2 linked regions of the Rudanella lutea DSM 19387 genome follow. The protein of the gene in region 1 interacts with the protein of each later gene in a pairwise test. Links are inferred from orthologs where the notes say so. Each region holds a gene or a part of one and is shown in the gene's direction. Other genes may lie near its edges. The genes, in order: gyrA and gyrB.

Region 1 (3,497 bases):
TCCCAGAAGCAGACCAATAATGCCCGTCCAGGCGCCTGCTTTAAAAATTCCCCCGATAATGTCGCAGCTGCTCAGCGTCAGGGTGAGTGCAATCAGAAGAAGAGAAAAGAACCGGTTGGTTTCCATACGTGAATGTCTGTTTGTGAGAACTACAGGCAGAACGGTACTAAGCTCCTAATGTTCAGAATACTGGGTAAGTGGGCATCTTCTCCAAAGGCGCTAACGGGTTGCTGCGGAATGGGTGTTCGAAGCAGGGCATTGTGTGCGTTGGCCGGATTAAACCTTTGACTCCAAAACGGGTCTTAGAGATGTGCCTGAAAAATTGCACTTCGCCAAGCCCGACGTATAACCGGGCTGTTTGGTCAGGGTGTGATTAGGGGTGGCCAGAGAGGGCTTCTTTATAGGCCTATTTGGGTCTTTAGGTGGGTTGTTTGGCCGTTATTTTCATTTTACGGAAAAAATTTGTATATTTGTCTATATCGTTCCCTCTGCGCAGTTTGTAGAGCGAAATAGAAATTTTTTGTGAAACCCCTCTAACATGGCGGAAGAAATAACCGGTGCAAACCTGCCCGAATCCGACGGTCCAACCAACATCATTCCTATTAATATTGAGGACGAAATGCGTGGTGCCTATATCGATTATTCGATGTCGGTTATCATTTCCCGGGCCTTGCCCGATGTACGCGACGGACTCAAGCCGGTTCACCGGCGGGTGTTGTTCGGTATGGCGGAACTGGGCGTCAATTACAACAAACCCTATAAGAAGTCGGCCCGTATCGTAGGAGAGGTATTGGGTAAATACCACCCGCATGGCGATGCGTCGGTTTATGATACGATGGTGCGTATGGCCCAGGATTGGTCGTTGCGCTACCCCCTTGTCGACGGGCAGGGAAACTTTGGCTCTGTCGATGGCGATTCACCGGCGGCCATGCGTTATACCGAAGCTCGTTTAAAGCGGATTGCCGACGAGATTCTGGGGGATATTTACAAAGAAACCGTTGATTTTCAGCCTAACTTCGACGACTCCCTCGAAGAACCGAGCGTGATGCCGGCCAAGTTGCCGAACCTGCTGCTCAATGGTTCGTCGGGTATTGCCGTGGGTATGGCGACCAACATGGCCCCGCATAACCTCACGGAGGTAGCTAACGGGATCATTGCCTATCTGGAAAACCCAGAGATAACGGTTGATGAGTTGATGGTGCACGTGAAGGCACCGGATTTTCCTACCGGCGGAACGATCTACGGGATGGAAGGGGTGCAGTCAGCCTTCCGCACCGGCCGGGGGCGGGTAGTTATTCGCGCCAACGCTACCATTGAAGAACATAAAGGCAAAACCCAGATCATCGTGACGGAAATTCCGTACATGATCAATAAAGCGGTGATGCTGGAGAAAACCGCCGAACTCATCAATGAGAAGCGGATCGAGGGTATTTCGGCGTTCCGGGATGAATCAGACCGGGATGGGATGCGGATCGTGTACGACATTCGTCGGGATGCCATTCCGAATGTAGTACTGAATAATCTGTACAAATACACCTCGTTACAGTCGTCGTTTGGTATCAATAACGTGGCCCTGGTAAAAGGCCGCCCGATGATGCTCAACCTCAAAGACATGATCCGCTACTATGTGGAGCATCGGTATGAGGTGATTACCCGCCGGACGGAATACGAACTGCGCGAAGCCGAAAAGCGGGCGCATATTTTGCAGGGTCTGCTTATCGCCCTCGATCACATCGATGAGGTGATTGCCCTGATTCGTTCGGCCCGGGATGCAGAGGTGGCCAAGAATGGTCTGATGGAGAAATTCAGTCTGTCGGAAGTGCAGGCCAAGGCTATTCTGGAAATGCGTCTGCAACGGCTTACCGGTCTGGAGCGCGACAAGATTCAGCAGGAGTATGACCAGCTGATGATCGAGATTGCCGATTACAAAGATATTCTTGCCAAAGACGAACGCAAGCGCGGTATTATCGGCGACGAGATTGCGGACATTAAGGCACGTTACGGCGACGAACGTCGGACGAAGATTAATCCGTACGGGGATGGGAACATCAGCGACCTGTCGCTCATTGCCGATGAAGAGATGGTTATTACCATTTCGCACTATGGCTACGTGAAGCGAACCCCTGTGACCGAATACCGAGCCCAGACCAGGGGAGGGGTAGGGTCCAAAGCGGTTTCGACGAAAGACGATGACTTTACCGAGCATCTCTTTACGGCGACCATGCACAACTACCTGCTGATCTTCACGGATAAGGGTCGTTTGTTCTGGAAGCGTGTACACGAATTGCCCGAAGGCAATCGTACGGCGAAAGGCCGCCCGATTCAGAACCTGATTAATATCGAAGGGGACGATAAGGTTCGGGCCGTGATCAACATTAAAACCCTCGAAGACGACGACTACATCAACAATAACTACATTGTGATGTGTACCAAGCAGGGGACCATTAAGAAAACCATGCTGGAGGCTTTCTCACGGCCGCGTCAGAACGGGATTATCGCCATTACAATTGATGAGGGCGATTGTCTGTTGTCGGTGTGTCTTACCAATGGCGATAATGACATTGTGGTGGCTTCGCAGCAGGGTAAAGCCGTTCGGTTCCACGAAAGTCGGGTACGGCCTATGGGGCGTCAGGCAGCGGGTGTGAAGGCCATTACACTGGATGAAGACGAAGCCGACGATCAGGTAGTGGGTATGGTTTGTATCAACTCGCCCGAGACCCAGTTGCTCGTGGTTTCGGAACACGGGTATGGTAAGCGCTCGCAGGTGGATGAGTACCGGGTGACCAACCGGGGTGCTAAGGGTGTGGGTACGCTCAAAGTAACCGACAAAGTAGGGCACCTGGTGGCTATTCTGGACGTTACTGACAATGACGATTTGATGATTATCAACCGTTCTGGTATTGCGATCCGTACCCCGGTTAAAGATATTCGGGTGAGTGGTCGGAATACGCAGGGAGTTAAACTGATCGAGCTGAAGCAGGATTCAATTTCTTCGGTAACGAAAATTACGAAGGAAGAAGAAGAGGAGACTCCGACCACGGATGGTGGTTTTGACGTTACCGATACGGGTGTAGCATCGGTAGAATGAACCGATGCCCCTCTGTAGAGGTTAATGGAAACGAATACCCTTTTGCGTTCACAATAAATTAATCAACCCTAATTAAGTACAATGAAAAAACTCGTAGTTGCTTCGGCACTCAGCCTGACGGTGCTGGCGGCCGTAAAACCGGCATCTGCCCAGACGAATGCCATGCTACAGTTGCAGAGTGGCACGCTGGACAAAGCTAAAGCCGCTATTGATAAAGATGTTAGCGAAGGCAGCAAGGCGGCCAGTAAGGCGAAAACCTGGCTCGTTCGCGGACAGGTTTACGAAGCGATTGCCCTCGACCAGACGGGTGTGTATTCAAAGCTGGATACCAACGCGGCTATGACGGCCTATGAGTCGTACAAGAAAGGTCTTGAAGTCGAGCCTAACGGGGGTAAATCTGGAAAAGAAT
Region 2 (3,300 bases), 2.0 Mb from region 1 along the record:
GGCTTTTCGGATTATCCCATTTTTGTGGCCTCTCAACGTCCCCTGGAACTGGGTCAGTTGCTGATTGGGGCCAAAGAGCTGGCTAATACGTGGGACTACAAAGCCACGTTTGTGGACGAGTTTGTGCAACGGCAGCTCATCGGGCCGGAGTCGGTCGAGCTGTTCAAGGAGCATTACAAAAACCCCGATGAATACTGCTGCTTGTTTGTAGTGCACAACGAGTTTGCGGGGTTTGTGTACATCCCGTTTCCAGAAGACTGACCCCCTCTGTGCTCATACAATCGGTTGCAGTAAATTAATAAGATTTTTCCCAGAACGTTGGCGCAAATCCGACCATCGGCTTACCCGAATGTTGGCCACCCGGTCAGGGGCGGTCGAAATGACACTAAAGACCACGTTTTAAGGGCAAAAACACGTTTTTGGGCGTGGTTCTCTGCAAGGACCACGTTTTTTTATGCATTCAGTCAATCTTGGAGCAGATCGTAGGAAATGACGAATGTTTTTTGTATTTTTACCATCTGATAACGCCTATTTATAGCGTTTTTCCAGACCCCTGACAAAACCGATTCGCTGATATTCTACGAGCATACTATGACAAACGAATTGATCGAAACCGACGTTCTGACCAATACCGCCGACTCGGCCCCCCTGGGGGAGTACGGAGCCGACAACATCCAGGTTCTTGAAGGATTGGAGGCTGTGCGCAAGCGCCCGGCCATGTATATTGGCGACGTTGGGATCAAAGGATTACACCACCTGATTTGGGAGGTGGTCGATAACTCTATCGACGAAGCACTGGCCGGTTACTGCGACACCATACACGTCACTATTAATGCCGACAACTCCATCACCGTGCGCGACAACGGCCGGGGTATCCCAACGGGTATCAATACCAAAATGGGCAAGTCGGCCCTCGAAATTGCCATGACCGTGCTTCATGCCGGTGGTAAGTTCGACAAAGACACCTACAAAGTGTCGGGTGGTTTGCACGGCGTGGGGGTATCCTGCGTGAACGCCCTCTCGACCGATGTCCGCGTGGAGGTTCACCGCGAAGGCAAAATCTTTGAGCAGGAATACAAAATCGGGATCCCGCAGTACGACGTTCGCGTGATTGGCGAAGCTGACGATACCGGGACCATTACCCACTTCAAACCCGACGGCAGCATTTTCACCGAAACCGTGTATCGGTACGACACCGTAGCGGGCCGTCTGCGCGAGTTGGCTTACCTCAACAAAGGCATCCGGATTTTCCTGAAGGACATGCGGGAGCTCGACGAAACCGGCGAGCCTATCAATCAGACCGAGTTTTTCTCAGAAGGTGGCCTGGTTGAGTTTGTAAAATACCTCGACGAAACCCGGCCTTCGCTGGACGGCATGGCCCCCGTGTACATGGAGAGCACCAAAGGCTCTACGCCCGTGCAGGTGGCCCTGGTGTACAACTACGAGGCCTCGGAAAACGTCTTGTCGTACGTAAACAACATCAACACCCACGAGGGCGGCACGCACGTGCAGGGCTTCCGCTCGGCCCTCACGCGGGTACTGAAGCAATACGCCGACAAGAACGCCGATAAGTTCAAGAATCTGGGGAAGCTCACCTTTACGGGCGAAGATTTCCGCAAGGGGCTTACGGCCGTTATTTCGGTGAAGGTGCAGGAGCCTCAGTTTGAAGGGCAAACCAAAACCAAACTGGGCAATCAGGAGGTGGTGAAGGCCGTGAGTCAGGCAATGGACGAACTGCTCGAAACCTGGCTGGAAGAAAACCCCAAAACGGCGCAGGGCATCGTGAAAAAAGTGCTCGTGTCGGCTCAGGCCCGCATTGCTGCCGAACAGGCGTACAAGCGGATCATGGCCGACCGTAAAGACTTTATGGGGGGAGCCGGCCTGCCGGGTAAACTCGCCGACTGCTCAGATACCGACCCCGAACGCTGCGAGCTTTACCTCGTGGAAGGGGACTCGGCCGGTGGAACGGCCAAACAAGGCCGTAACCGGGCGTTTCAGGCCATTTTACCCCTCCGTGGTAAGATTCTGAACGTAGAGAAGGCCCTTGAGCATAAAATCTACGAAAACGAAGAAATCAAGAATATCTGGACGGCCCTCGGCGTTCGACTCGAAAAGAAAGACGACGAGACGGTCATGAACCTCGAAAAACTTCGGTATCACAAGGTCATCATTATGACCGATGCCGACGTCGACGGGTCGCACATCCGGACGCTCATTCTGACGTTGTTCTACCGCAACATGAAGGCGCTTATCGACAACGGTTACGTGTACATTGCGCAGCCTCCCCTGTACCTCGTGAAAAAGGGGAAGGAAGAGCGTTACTGCTGGACCGAGCAACAGCGCGAACAGGCCGTGCGTGAGCTGGCCGGTTCGGGCCGGGAAGAGAACGTAAACGTGCAGCGTTACAAGGGTCTGGGTGAGATGAACGCCGAACAGCTCTGGAGCACCACGATGGACCCCGAGCGCCGGAGCCTCAAGAAAGTAACGATTGAGTCGGCCGCCGACGCTGATCACGTCTTTTCAACGCTCATGGGCGACGAGGTGGCGCCCCGCCGAGAGTTTATCGAACGGAACGCTAAATACGCCCGAGTGGACGTTTAAGTATAAAAACAGTTGCGAAAGCGGGCAGAACAGCCCGCTTTTTTGTTTTACTTTGACAGACAGCCCACACAAGAACGATCTGAACCCATGTTGAAACAATTCATCAATAAACTGACGAACCCTAAGCATTCCTCAGCGGGGGAACCTGGTCATATGGCTAAAGTCAGCGAAAAAGTAAGCAGTGTTATTGATCAGAGCGACTACCTCAGTCGTGATCTGAGTTGGTTGAAATTTAACGAACGGGTACTCGATCAGGCGCGTAGCCCCGAACGAACCCTGATGGAACGGCTTAAGTTTCTGGCCATTACGGCATCGAATCTGGATGAGTTCTTTACCATTCGGGTGGGTAGTCTGTACAATTATCTTGATTACCACAAACAGCGGGTCGACTATTCGGGTCTGCGCGAAATTCCGTTTCGCAAAGCCCTGTTCACGGCCGCGCAGCAGTTCAGTCAGGAGCAACAGGCCGTGTACCAGAACGAACTCCTGCCCCTATTTCAGAAAAACGAGCTGCGTATTGTTCAGATAGCCGACCTTACCCGGCACGAACAAAGTCAGGCCAACGATTATTTCGACCGGACGATCTACCCGACGCTCACCCCCATGATCTACGACTACACGCATACCTTCCCGGTATTGCTGGCTAAAGTCCTGATCTTCGGGGTCGTGACCCAAAACACCGACGTGGCCGACGGCCGC

The links.
Region 2: the proteins of gyrA (region 1) and gyrB interact in binary tests that used the Escherichia coli proteins (3 or more experiments, as listed by UniProt). The link is inferred for Rudanella lutea DSM 19387 from one-to-one orthologs.

Annotation. Positions count from the first base shown.
Region 1 is NZ_KB913013.1:389,998-393,494, forward strand. What follows is about bases 145-3,313. They hold gyrA (DNA gyrase subunit A), read left to right. Parts: upstream 145-538; coding sequence 539-3,088; downstream 3,089-3,313. Other genes in these bases: RUDLU_RS0101830 (tetratricopeptide repeat protein), read left to right, coding at 3,170-3,313. Also shown: RUDLU_RS29980 (hypothetical protein), read right to left, coding at 1-126; more of RUDLU_RS0101830, read left to right, coding at 3,314-3,497. UniProt on the Escherichia coli protein: A type II topoisomerase that negatively supercoils closed circular double-stranded (ds) DNA in an ATP-dependent manner to maintain chromosomes in an underwound state.
Region 2 is NZ_KB913013.1:2,410,438-2,413,737, forward strand. What follows is about bases 125-3,096. They hold gyrB (DNA topoisomerase (ATP-hydrolyzing) subunit B), read left to right. Parts: upstream 125-591; coding sequence 592-2,601; downstream 2,602-3,096. Other genes in these bases: RUDLU_RS0109970 (hypothetical protein), read left to right, coding at 125-261; ppk1 (polyphosphate kinase 1), read left to right, coding at 2,755-3,096. Also shown: more of RUDLU_RS0109970, read left to right, coding at 1-124; more of ppk1, read left to right, coding at 3,097-3,300. UniProt on the Escherichia coli protein: DNA gyrase negatively supercoils closed circular double-stranded DNA in an ATP-dependent manner to maintain chromosomes in an underwound state.